DNA from 3 places in the Yersinia canariae genome. Region 1 is predicted to be linked to each of the others. Evidence: predicted binding sites of a transcription regulator. Region 1 holds the regulator's gene; each other region holds the start of a gene.

Region 1 (4,481 bases):
CCGTTGCTGGCAAAGGGTTCTGCGGTGAAATCTATCTTCCATTCACCCTGTAGAGAATTAATATTTTTCAAGCGTAGACTTAAAATTCTCATGCAGGTTGCTCCTCTGCAGCATCTTTACCTAGTGTGATGTCCACCACCACTTGATTGAACATTTGGCGCATGCGCTCTTGGCGTGGCTCGGCTAAATCCGCTTCCTGCGCCAGTCTGCGCTCAAATACATCTGTAACACTCAGCTCATTGAGTGTTTCTTTTTCCTGGCGTTCAATGCTGTTATTGCGCTGTTCTTTACTGCGCCGCAATAGCACCACTTCCACCGGAAGTTCCGCGGCCAATGCCTGGATTCGTCTTTGAATATCAGTGAGATAGTCTTGCGTTGCGACTTCTATATCTAGCCATACCGGTAAGCCCTGATGGTTAGCAAATTCGGCTAACTGTTGCTCTATTTGCGCCAAATCGCCTTTGATTAACTTCATTGGTTGAAATTGTGGGATGAAGAGTGGGGTCACTGATGTTAAAGCTTGCTGAGCAAATTCAACCAGATAAACACTTTTCTCGCTGCTCAATTCATCAAAACTTAAAGCGATTGGTGAGCCGCTATAACGGATATGCTCGGTTTTCGCAACTTGCTGAGCGCGATGGATATGACCCAGAGCAATATAATCTGCTGGGGGGAAAGCTTGTGCCGGGAAAGCATCCAGTGTGCCGATATAAATATCACGTACCGAATCTGTGGTGGTGACCCCGACTGTGGTCAAATGCCCAGTGGCGATAATAGGCAAGGGCAGCCCCAGTTCCGTGCGCCGCTCTAGCGCTCGCTGATAGAGCGCCTGATAGTGAGCGGCAATTGCTTCTTGTAATGCCAGTTGTTTTTGCTCACCGGACTCACCGGCCTGACTGGTAACTAAGTCGCGCGGTCGCAAAAAAGGAATAGCACAAAGCAAGGCCGCTGGCTGGCCCTGATGGTCTTTCAGTATAATAACTTGTTGATCCAGATTGTTATTGGCGCAGGAAATGACTGTGGTATTCAAATAAGAAAGCAAACCCCGAGATTCATTCAGCGTTGATACTGAATCATGATTTCCCCCCAAAACAATCAACTGGCAATTTGTTGCCTGGAGTTCGACCACAAAACGGTTATACAGCTCACGGGCATAGCTGGGTGGGGAGCCAGTATCAAAAATATCCCCTGCAACAATCAGCGCATCAACCTGATTTTCTTCAATCTGTTCAATAAGCCAGTGTAAAAAAGCCTGATGTTCAGGCGCACGACTTTTGGTAAAGAAATGCTGGCCTAAATGCCAGTCAGAGGTGTGAATAATGCGCATAAATCTCCCGCTATGGCAGGTTGTCTTTCAAAGATAATGGCGCTGATTATAAACGCTGCCCGCCGGATGTCGCGGCTAAAAGCAGGGTGTGAGGGAAATCTCCGAGACGCCTCGCAAACTTGAGCACTGCATTTTGCAATTATCATGAAATTTATCACTATGCTTATTGCTTACAAGAGCGCGATGTTTTTCATAAAAATGTCACAAAAGTGACGCATAATGGCATCCGAAATCAAATAGTGACCACTAACTTACTGGCAGGGTTGATGATGGCAAGACGCATACTGGTAGTTGAAGATGAAGCACCAATCCGTGAGATGGTGTGCTTTGTGTTGGAACAGAATGGCTACCAACCGTTAGAAGCCGAGGATTATGACAGTGCAGTCACGCGTTTGTCGGAGCCTTTCCCCGATTTAGTGTTATTGGACTGGATGTTACCTGGGGGCTCAGGTATTCAGTTTATTAAGCACATGAAACGTGAAGCGCTGACCCGCGATATCCCAGTGATGATGTTGACCGCCCGTGGCGAGGAAGAAGACAGAGTGCGCGGTTTGGAAGTCGGGGCGGATGACTATATTACCAAGCCTTTTTCACCCAAAGAATTGGTGGCGCGCATCAAAGCCGTCATGCGCCGGATATCGCCAATGGCGGTTGAAGAAGTCATTGAAATGCAAGGATTGAGTTTGGACCCGTCCTCACATCGGGTTATGGCCAATGAGCAAGCGCTGGATATGGGGCCGACCGAATTTAAGTTATTGCACTTCTTTATGACCCATCCTGAGCGAGTTTACAGCCGTGAACAGTTGCTTAATTATGTCTGGGGCACTAACGTTTATGTAGAAGATCGCACTGTTGACGTGCATATTCGTCGGCTACGTAAGGCGCTTGAAATTGATGGCCATGACAGAATGGTGCAAACTGTCCGGGGAACCGGATACCGTTTCTCAACGCGCTACTGAGTTTTCAGTGCCGGAGAATTCGTTGTGTTAGAACGTTTATCATGGAAAACGCTGGCTTTAGAGCTGGCCCTTTTTTGTTTGCCCGCATTATTGTTAGGTGCCTTTATCGGGTACCTTCCTTGGTTATTATTGGTTTCAGTTATCGCAGCACTGGTCTGGAATTTCTACAACCAACTTAAATTATCTCATTGGCTGTGGTTAGACCGCAGCATGACTCCGCCTTCTGGGCGCTGGAGTTGGGAGCCTTTATTTTACGGCTTATACCAGATGCAACTGCGAAATCGTCGTCGGCGTCGTGAATTAGCGCTACTTATCAAACGGTTCCGTAGCGGTGCCGAATCATTACCTGATGCAGTCATTATGACGACAATTGATGGCAATATTTTCTGGTGTAATGGTTTGGCTCAGCAATTGCTGGGGTTCCGTTGGCCGGAAGATAATGGCCAGCATATTCTTAACTTACTGCGTTATCCTGAATTCAGTCAGTATCTGCAACAGCAAGAGTTTTCTCGTCCATTGACCCTGCAACTCAATAATGGTTATTACGTTGAGTTCCGCGTGATGCCTTATTCTGAAGGCCAATTGCTAATGGTGGCTCGTGATGTGACCCAAATGCGCCAGCTAGAAGGGGCTCGGCGTAATTTCTTTGCCAACGTTAGTCATGAGCTGCGCACTCCTCTGACAGTCTTGCAGGGGTATCTGGAAATGATGCACGACCAGGAATTAGTTGGGCCATTACGGGATAAAGCACTAGGGACGATGCAGGAACAGACCAAGCGAATGGATGGGCTGGTTAAACAATTATTGACGCTGTCGCGAATTGAAGCAGCGCCTAATGTGGACATGAATGAGCAGGTCGACATTCCGCGGATGCTGAAAATGTTACAGCATGAGGTACAAGCGCTGAGCAATGGGCGTCATGAGATTACTTTCCGAATTAACGAGCAGTTGAAAGTCTTTGGCAATGAAGATCAACTGCGCAGTGCTGTTTCTAATCTGGTTTATAACGCGGTTAATCACACTCCAGATGGCACCAAGATTGAGGTGTGCTGGCAGCGCACTGCACAAGGCGCACAATTTCAGGTTAGTGACAATGGGCCGGGGATTGGCCCTGAGCATGTGCCGCGCCTTACAGAGCGCTTCTATCGGGTGGATAAGGCCCGTTCAAGGCAAACGGGTGGCAGTGGGTTGGGGTTGGCAATTGTGAAACATGCATTGAGCCATCACGATGCGCGTTTGGATGTCATGAGTGAAATCGGTTTGGGGACGAGATTTATTTTTACCCTACCGAATCGGTTGATTGTTCCGACGGTTTTAACCGAGAATGCAGTCAAATCCTAAGACTGCATGGACACCAAGTTGATGAGATGGGGAAAACTGGCGCTGTTGTATGCCCTGCTAGGGTGGGGCTACGGCGCTATAGCGCAACCAGTAGCTGTTTCGCCTGTCGCTGAGGTTCAGGCGCTAAAGCCTCATACTCTGTCTGGTAATCTTTCCAGTGTCGGCTCCGACACCTTAGCTAATTTGATGTCTTTATGGGCTGATGATTTCAATCAACACTACCCCGGCGTTAATTTGCAAATACAGGCAGCAGGTTCCTCTACCGCTCCGGCGGCATTGGCGGCAGGAGCGGCTCAACTCGGGCCGATGAGTCGGCCAATGAAAGCGGCTGAAATCACCGCATTCACTCAACGTTATGGTTATCCGCCACTTGCTGTTCCTGTTGCGGTAGATGCATTGGTCGTTTTTGTTCATCAGGATAACCCACTGAACAAAATGACTTTATCTCAGCTCGATGCTATTTTTTCGCAAAATCGCCGCTGTGGAGAACCTCACCGCATCCAGCGCTTTGGTGAACTCGGGCTGAAGGGAGGTTGGGCGGCGCGATCTCTGCAACGCTATAGCCGAAACTCAGCCTCTGGCACTTATGGTTTTTTCAAGCAGAGAGTGCTGTGTGATGGTGATTTCGATAATAATATCAATGAACTGCCCGGATCTGCTTCCGTTGTGCAAGCTGTTGCCGGTTCATTAAATGGTATTGGTTATGCCAGTATCGGCTTTCGAAACAGTGGCGTTAAATCACTCTCACTGGCTGCAAATGGTCAGGATTATGTGATGCCGACCCCGGAGAATGTTAAAGATGGGCGCTACCCCTTGTCGCGCTATCTGTATATTTATATCAATAAAGCACCGGG
Region 2 (4,481 bases), 1.0 Mb from region 1:
CTTTTTCCACTAACACCTTACTTTCCGGGGATAGGTCAACCGCAATTAGAATGTGTTTGTAAGCCATAAGTAAACTCCTTCCATAATGTTAATTAATGGGTAAGCAAACATTCAATCTGTTGAACGGGTGCTGACGCGATATCTACATAGTACCATTATGACCCCTAACTGAAGTGTTTCACGGATCACAACACACTGTTTTGATGATGATCACTAAAATCAGCGTCTGTCTTTTACACTAAAAACTGACCAAATTCTACCGCGCATCGCCCTAATGTCGTGCCGCATTGATTGAATTTAAAGCAGATCATTATCCTAAGTATAGCGCTATTCAAGCATCATGAAGGGCGTAATTCCATATTTGTGATGCAAATATAATCCCAAAAAAATGATCGTCTGATTTATATCATTCAGTTAAGAAAGATTAATATTTAGCCACTATGAGTAAGGGAGAAAAGTATTTTCTTGTGAGTAAAGTTCGTTATCAGTTAATACAAATCGATAGTTAACAAACGCCGAATTTGGCTTAATTTAGAGATTATCAGGCTATTTTTCATTTCATTTCCTACACTCATAAAGGGAGTCCTACACGTTCGGAGTGTGTGTCGAGTGAAAAACGCGTCGAGCCACAATCAGAAAGCGAACGATAGGGGGTGGCTTTTGAGGCCCTGGGGGTGTTTATATCGGCTAGAGTGAGCGATGGCGCAAGGGTTCAGAGGAAACTGACCTCATGCGTGTGATATCGCTGGGAGGATGATTATGATCAGTACCGTCGCGCTTTTTTGGGCTCTGTGTGTGGTATGTGTGATTAATATGGCACGTTATTATTCATCACTGCGTGCTTTATTGGTGGTATTACGTGGTTGCGACCCGTTGCTGTATCAGTATGTTGATGGCGGTGGATTTTTTACCTCCCACGGTCAGCCGAGCAAGCAGATTAGATTAGTCGGTTATATCTTTGCTCAACGTTATCTTGATCATCATGATCCAGAGTTTATTCGCCGTTGTGAGAGGCTACGTGGGCAATTTATTCTGACCAGCGCATTATGTGGCTTGGTCGTGGTCAGTTTGGTGGGATTAATGTTGTGGTATTAGTATGAACTTCTGGCATAAAAACATGTAAAAAGGCGACCCAATAAGGTCGCCTTTTATTTAGGGCATAGCCCGGTGCTATCACCGTTCTATATCATCACAGTTACACTCAACGCGCCCTGTGACAGTAATACATTCGCTGGATTTAGATAAATTTCAACGCGATCCAGTACAACCCGCCGGAAAGAAGAATTGAGATTGGCAAGGTTAAGACCCACGCCAACATAATGTTCTTCACCGTCTTACTCTGCACACCACCGCCATCGACCAACATGGTGCCGGCAACAGCTGAAGAGAGCACTTGAGTTGTCGATACTGGCATACCGGTATAACTGGCGATACCAATAGACACTGCGGCCGTCATTTGGGCAGAAACCCCTTGTGCATAGGTCATGCCTTTCTTACCGATTTTCTCACCGATAGTCACTGCTACTCGTTTCCAGCCAATCATAGTACCCAAAGACAGGGCTAGAGCGACGGCAACGATAATCCAGGTTGGTGCATATTCCACAGTTTCTAGCAAATCTGTACGCAGATTATTGAGGAAACGGCGGTCTTCAGCACTGGTTTCTGGCAGTTTGGCAACTGTTCCAGCAGTTTCTGCAACACACATCAGCAAGCGACGCATATGGCTACGTTGGTCGACCGTCAGGTCGTCATAGCTTTGCAGATTTGCTAACAGCGTTTGAGCATGATCAATCGCTATCATGGCGCGTGAGCTATCACAGTGGAACTGGGTTGGTGTATTCGGCAATGTATCTGGTGTCGGCACCAGTGGCTTGAGCGCGACAGCATGAGGTAAGACTTCAACATGCTGCTGATAATATTGTTGCAGATGAGTCACTGCATCGCGGGTGCGGGCAATATCATAGCCTGTTGCATTCATATTCACGACAAACCCAGCCGGAGCCACGCCGATTAATACCAGCATGATCAAGCCAATCCCTTTCTGACCATCGTTAGCACCATGAGAAAAACTCACGCCAATAGCCGATATAATCAGTGCAGTACGGGTCCAGAATGGCGGTTTACGTTTACCGTCTTTCTTTTCACGTTCAGCGGGTGTCAGATGAATACGTTGCTGCTTTTTGGTCCCGTTCCAGTAACGACGTAGCAGGAACACCATCAAACCGGCAATAACCAGACCCACAATTGGGGATAAGATTAATGACAGGAAGATTTGAATCATCTTAGGAACGTTCAGCGCATCGACAACAGATGTACTGGTCATTAATGCATTGGTTAAACCAATACCGATGATTGCACCAATCAGCGTATGCGAACTGGAGGCTGGGATACCGAAATACCACGTGCCCAAATTCCAGATGATCGCAGCCAGCAGCATAGAGAAGACCATCGCCAACCCATGTGCCGAACTGACATTCAACAGCAGATCAGTAGGCAATAAGTGAACGATGGCATAAGCCACGCTCAATCCGCCCAGCATCACGCCGAGGAAGTTAAACACCCCTGCCATCACGACAGCCACCTGTGAACGCATGGCGCGGGTATAAATTACGGTCGCAACCGCATTGGCTGTGTCATGAAAACCATTGATGGCTTCATAAAACAGCACAAACAACAAAGCAAGAACTAACATTAGGCCGGTATGGAAATCCAGGCCAGCGAAAAGATGCAGCATAAGCGTTACGCCAGTTTGTGGACATGAACGCGGCGCATTATCAGTGACAATGGGGGGTGGGGAAAAGGAAAATATGACCTTTTTTTGACATGACCGCAGACGAATTCGTCTTTTCGAGCAATATATGCATGTTATATCAGCGGGTTACTTAGTTTTACCGTCTGAGACATTTTCTTACTATAGCATCCTGACTGTGGGCGACTTACAATCACCCGCCGCGAATTTGTCAGTTGAATGAACAAATAATATGCGAGACGGCGAGAAAGTGGACAATTTTGCAGTGATGATGATTTTACTCAGTGAGGCCCAGTGTGGAACAGTTTGATGTGGTAGTGATAGGCGCAGGTGCTGCGGGCCTATTTTGTGCAGCTCAGGCCGGGCAAGCAGGGCGTCGGGTACTCTTGATTGATAATGGTAAAAAAGCAGGGCGTAAGATACTGATGTCTGGTGGTGGCCGCTGTAATTTCACCAATATGTTTGTCGAACCCGCTGCCTATCTCTCTCAAAACCCTCATTTCTGTAAATCTGCTTTGGCGCGTTATACGCAATGGGATTTCATTGATCTAATGAATCGCTACAACATCGCCTGGCATGAGAAAACATTAGGGCAATTGTTTTGCGATGATTCCGCCCAACAAGTGGTGGCGCTTTTGCTGAAAGAGTGCGAATTGGGGCAAGTGACCATTCGGCTGCGTAGCGAGGTTCAGTCGGTTGAAAAAAGTGAGACTGGTTTTTTATTGCAGATTAATGATGAAAAAGTAAGCGCTCACTCACTGGTTGTAGCTTCTGGCGGCCTATCTATGCCGGGGCTTGGTGCGTCTCCATTTGGTTATAAGCTGGCAGAACAGTTTGGTCTAAAAGTATTGCCGACCCGCGCAGCATTGGTCCCTTTCACCCTGCATAAACCTTTGTTAGAGCACCTGCAAACACTCTCCGGTGTTTCAGTTCCGGCGGTAGTGACGGCCGAGAATGGTGTCAGTTTCCGTGAGAGTATTTTATTTACTCACCGCGGTCTTTCTGGTCCAGCTATTTTGCAGCTTTCAAGCTACTGGCAGCCTGGCGAGTATGTGAGCATTAACTTACTTCCTGACACAGATTTAGCCGCATTCCTCAATACCGAGCGGCAAGCGCATCCCAATCAGACATTGAAAAACACCTTGGCGCAGCGGTTACCTAAGCGGCTAGTGGAATGTCTCCAGACGTTGGAACAACTGCCGGATGTCACCTTGAAGCAGTTAAATACTGCGCATCAGGCCGCCTTGATAGCAAATCTGCAAGAATGGCGTGTGCAACCGAATGGAACGGAAGGTTACCGTACTGCTGAAGTCACTATTGGCGGCGTAGATACTCAAGAACTCTCCTCTAAGACAATGGAGGCCCATAAGGTGCCTGGGTTGTACTTCATTGGCGAGGTTGTTGATGTTACTGGCTGGTTAGGGGGCTATAACTTCCAATGGGCCTGGAGCTCAGCCTGGGCCTGTGCGCAGGCATTGGCGGCCAAGGAGGGGTAACAGCGGTTGTCACTCAGATATGTATTTTATCCACAGTATAAAAATGAGTGCGGCGAGTCAGTCATCTACCCCAAGCTTATATAAGCTTGGGGTTTTTATTTCCCTGATGTGATGTAAATACATCGATGGCGTTATTTAGCTTGTACCTCAAGAGCGAAACTCTCTTGCACGGCAATGGTTTCTTGAACTACCGCAGTTTCGGTACAGATTTTCGCCCTACCACGGCAACCTTCACC
Region 3 (4,481 bases), 1.4 Mb from region 1:
CACCAGTTGGACCAGTTTCAGGTTCATACCCATCTTCGGTTCCAGCTCGTTCTTGATGCGTTTTAATTCATTGGCATCAAAGCATTGCAGATACACTTTGTCGGCTTTAGTGGTGTAACCGTACTGTTTTAATACTTCTAACACCTTGGTGGAAATGTCTTTCCCTTCCTGCTTATGGAACCATGGCGCTTTGATTTCAGGATAGATTCCGATGTTTTTACCGGTCGAATGATTCAGCCCCTGAACAAATTCAATCTCTTCCTGGAAGGTGTGCACGCGGAAATCAGATTTACCCATTGGGAAACGGCCCGGATAGCTCTGCACTTTCTTACCATCTTTATCAATATCAAAGCCTTCGGTAAATTTCAGTGATTTGATTTCCGGTAAAGTGAAGTCAATGGCGTAATAGCGGCCATCTTTGCGGGCGCGATCGGGGAAGCGCTCGGCGACATCAGTCACGCGGTCCAGATAATGGTCGTGCAGAACCACTAACTCATTATCTTTGGTCATGACCAAATCTTGTTCAAGATAATCAGCACCTTGCGCGTAGGCCATAGCTTTGGCTGGCAGTGAGTGCTCAGGTAAATAGCCACTGGCACCACGGTGCGCGATAACCACTTTATCGGCTGAAGGTGTGGTGAGTACGGATTTATCTGTGGAAGGTGACTCTGCCGCGTATGCCATACCGGCGACTGATGATGCCAGAATCATGCTCGCTACCAGTGATTTTAGGTGGGTTTGCATTGATATTGCTCCTTTTATCAATTTCAGGGTATGAAAAAGGCTGTGTCGCTATTAATCCATAGATAACGGCACAGCCTGTTTTACTCTTCGTGCTTGAAGCTAGACGTTAGCTTATAAATCCTGCTTTCTTGCCATCTCTTCGTGGTGTTTTTTCTCACTGAACATCACGACAATCAATAACAGAACGGCCAAGATGCTACCGCCAATCATGACCATAAAGCCGCCGTCCCAACCGAAGTAGTCAACGGTGTAACCGACAATGGCACTGGCTGCGACCGAACCGCCCAGATAGCCGAACAAGCCCGTGAAGCCTGCTGCGGTACCCGCTGCTTTTTTCGGTGCTAATTCAAGGGCATGCAAGCCAATTAACATCACCGGGCCGTAAATCAGGAAGCCGATTGTGATCATACAGGCCATATCAATGCCAGGGTTACCAACCGGGTTTAGCCAGTAAACAATGGTCGCGATAGTCACCAGAGTCATAAAGAACACCCCGGTCGCGCCACGGTTACCTTTAAACACTTTGTCGGACATCCAACCACACAGCAATGTCCCTGGAATACCAGCGTATTCATACAGGAAATAAGCCCATGAGGATTTATCCAGCGCGAAGTGTTTCACTTCTTTCAGATAGGTCGGTGACCAGTCGAGGATGCCGTAACGCAGCAAATAAACAAAGACGTTAGCAATTGCGATATACCATAACAGCTTGTTTGGTAACACATATTGCATGAAGATTTGTTTCGCCGTCAGCTCTTCTTCCGCGGCGACTGTATAGTCATCTGGATAGTCGTTTTTGTATTCTTCAATTGGCGGTAAACCCACAGATTGCGGGGTGTCGCGCATCAAACCAAAGACAATCAATGCCACCAAAATAGCACCGAACGCGGGCATATATAACGCAGCTTTCCAGTCGTTAAACCACGCCATCCCCAGCAGGAACAGCAATGGCGGTAAACCCCCGCCGACGTTATGGGCGCAGTTCCAGATAGAAACAATCCCACCACGTTCTTTCTTCGACCACCAGTGCACCATAGTACGGCCACATGGCGGCCACCCCATGCCCTGGAACCAGCCGCATAAGAACAACAGCACAAACATCACGGCGATACTGGACGTTGCCCAAGGCACGAAGCCCATAAACAGCATCACGGCAGCGGAGAGAATCAAACCGGCAGAGAGGAACACTCGTGGGTTAGACCGGTCAGAAACCGAACCCATGATGAATTTGGAGAAACCATAAGCAATAGAAATACCGGATAGTGCGAAGCCCAGATCCCCGCGTGAGAATCCTTGTTCGATCAAATACGGCATGGCCAAAGTAAAGTTTTTACGTACCAAATAGTAGGCAGCGTAACCGAAGAAGATGCCCATGAAGATTTGCCAGCGTAAGCGGCGGTAAGTGGGGTCGACCTGGTCTGCGGGAAGCCGTGCCACATGTGGCGCGGGCTTAAAAATACTCAACATGAGTGCCTCCGATGGCTTTTTGTTTTTTTGACTCCGGTATAGCCTGGTATCTACCCGGTGGTTAAACGGCAAAACTATTATCGTTTATGTTCCATAACGAACGCCATGCTAGATAAATTTGTAGAACTTATCTGTGAGTGATGGCGCATTTGTTACAGTTATATGAAAGTGGCGGCAATTTTGAGCGATTGGTTAACATTTTGAAACTGGTAATGACAAATTACCTGTGACTTTGATCACAATCATGGTTTTTAAACACCACTTCACTTTCGTTTTTCGTTCGTTTTTGTTCCTTATCAAACAATAACCATAAAGATTGTGGCTCAATAGACTCATAATTAGCCGCCGAGCGGCTGTCTGATAATGTGGGGTCTTTCATGACGAACAGTTCTCCTTACACAGAAACGGATGTCATCATTATTGGTGGTGGCGCGACCGGTGCCGGGATTGCCCGAGACTGCGCCAGACGCGGTTTGGCTTGCACGCTTTTGGAGAGGCATGACATTGCTACCGGTGCGACGGGCCGCAATCATGGCTTATTACACAGTGGCGCACGTTATGCTGTAACCGACGGTGAGTCCGCGCGTGAATGTATTGAAGAAAACCGGATTCTGAAACGCATTGCCCGCCATTGTATTGAGCAAACCGATGGCTTGTTTATCACCTTGCCGGAAGACTCTCTGGACTATCAGGAACAATTTATTGCTCGCTGCCAGGAGGCGGGGATCGACACCGAAGCCATTGATCCTAAACAAGCATTACGGCTTGAGCCCGCCGCTAACCCCGCGCTGATTGCTGCCGTGCGCGTACCGGACGGTACAGTTGATCCCTTCCGCTTAACCGCCGCCAATATGTTGGATGCACGTGAGCACGGTGCCAATGTGCTGACTTATCATGAAGTTATCGGCTTATTGCGTCACGGTGATCGAGTGAGTGGCGTGCGCGTTTTTGATCACAAAAATCAGCGGCAATATGATATTCATGCGCAAATTGTCGTGAATGCGGCGGGGATCTGGGGCCAGCATATTGCAGAATACGCCGATCTTCGTATTCGCATGTTTCCCGCCAAAGGCGCGCTGTTGATCCTGGGGCATCGGATCAACAACATGGTGATCAATCGCTGCCGTAAACCCGCAGACGCCGACATTCTGGTGCCGGGCGATACCATTTCACTGATTGGTACCACTTCCACCCATATTGAATACGACCAAATAGACAATATGGTTGTCACGGCACAAGAGGTGGATACCTTAATTCGCGAAGGCTCCAAACTGTCGCCACAACTGGCACAAACGCGCATTTTACGTGCTTATGCTGGGGTTAGGCCGCTGGTTGCCAGTGATGATGATCCTTCAGGGCGTAATGTTAGTCGCGGTATTGTATTGCTCGATCATGCCAGCCGCGATGGGTTGGAAGGCTTTATCACCATCACTGGCGGCAAGTTGATGACCTATCGGCTGATGGCGGAATGGGCCACAGATAAAGTGTGTGAAAAGCTGGGTGTGACAGCGGCCTGCACCACAGCACAAGAGCCGCTGCCCGGCTCACAACAGTCGGCAGAACAGACTCTCAGCAAAGTCATTTCCTTACCTGCCAGCATTCGCGGCTCCGCTGTTTATCGTCATGGCGACCGTGCGACACAGCTATTGGCTGGAAACCGTCTGGATAACAGCTTGGTGTGCGAGTGTGAGGCCGTGACTGCCGGTGAAGTGCGCTATGCCATTGAATCTCTTTCAGTTAATAACCTACTGGATTTACGCCGTCGCACCCGGGTTGGCATGGGGACTTGTCAGGGCGAGCTTTGCGCTTGCCGTGCCGCGGGTTTACTCAGCCGCTTTAAGGTGACCACACCGCAGCAATCTCGTGAACAGCTTAGGCAGTTTTTGAATGAGCGCTGGAAAGGCGTACGCCCGATAGCGTGGGGCGACGCCTTGCGGGAAAGCGAGTTTACTCATTGGGTTTATCAAGGGCTTTGTGGTCTGGATGATAGCCCGAGTGCTGCCAATGTTCAGGAGAAACCAGATGAAATTTGATGTGATTATCATCGGTGGTGGGCTAGCTGGGCTGGCGTGCGGTATTCGCCTCGCCGAGCAAGGTAAATATTGCGCGATTGTCAGCGCCGGCCAAAATGCGCTGCATTTTTCTTCTGGCTCTTTGGATTTATTGGCGAAGTTGCCTAATGGGCAGGCGGTCAGCCAGCCACTTTCTGCACTTGAAACTCTGGCGGAGTTAGCGCCTGAGCATCCATATAGCAAAATGGGGCAAATAGG

What was found. The regulator PhoB, encoded in region 1, activates phosphate uptake and scavenging genes when phosphate is short. The targets are predictions, from matches to a motif close to CTGTCATAAAACTGNCNNAT.
Positions count from the first base shown of each region.
Region 2: pitA (inorganic phosphate transporter PitA) is a predicted target of PhoB. The motif match lies at 2,806-2,825, and genes of this name have one in related genera.
Region 3: glpT (glycerol-3-phosphate transporter) is a predicted target of PhoB. The motif match lies at 2,361-2,380, and genes of this name have one in related genera.

Region 1 covers NZ_CP043727.1:3,500,001-3,504,481, reverse strand. Annotated here, with positions in the region: gene F0T03_RS16225 (AAA family ATPase) at 1-92, opposite strand, end outside; gene sbcD (exonuclease subunit SbcD) at 89-1,327, opposite strand; gene phoB (phosphate response regulator transcription factor PhoB) at 1,597-2,286, shown strand; gene phoR (phosphate regulon sensor histidine kinase PhoR) at 2,311-3,627, shown strand; gene F0T03_RS16205 (PstS family phosphate ABC transporter substrate-binding protein) at 3,649-4,481, shown strand, end outside.
Region 2 covers NZ_CP043727.1:4,514,291-4,518,771, reverse strand. Annotated here, with positions in the region: gene uspA (universal stress protein UspA) at 1-67, opposite strand, end outside; gene uspB (universal stress protein UspB) at 760-1,095, shown strand; gene pitA (inorganic phosphate transporter PitA) at 1,238-2,734, opposite strand; gene F0T03_RS20695 (BaiN/RdsA family NAD(P)/FAD-dependent oxidoreductase) at 3,046-4,245, shown strand; gene F0T03_RS20690 (dicarboxylate/amino acid:cation symporter) at 4,377-4,481, opposite strand, start outside.
Region 3 covers NZ_CP043727.1:233,321-237,801, forward strand. Annotated here, with positions in the region: gene glpQ (glycerophosphodiester phosphodiesterase) at 1-744, opposite strand, end outside; gene glpT (glycerol-3-phosphate transporter) at 856-2,211, opposite strand; gene F0T03_RS21505 (hypothetical protein) at 2,432-2,590, opposite strand; gene glpA (anaerobic glycerol-3-phosphate dehydrogenase subunit A) at 2,589-4,244, shown strand; gene glpB (glycerol-3-phosphate dehydrogenase subunit GlpB) at 4,234-4,481, shown strand, end outside.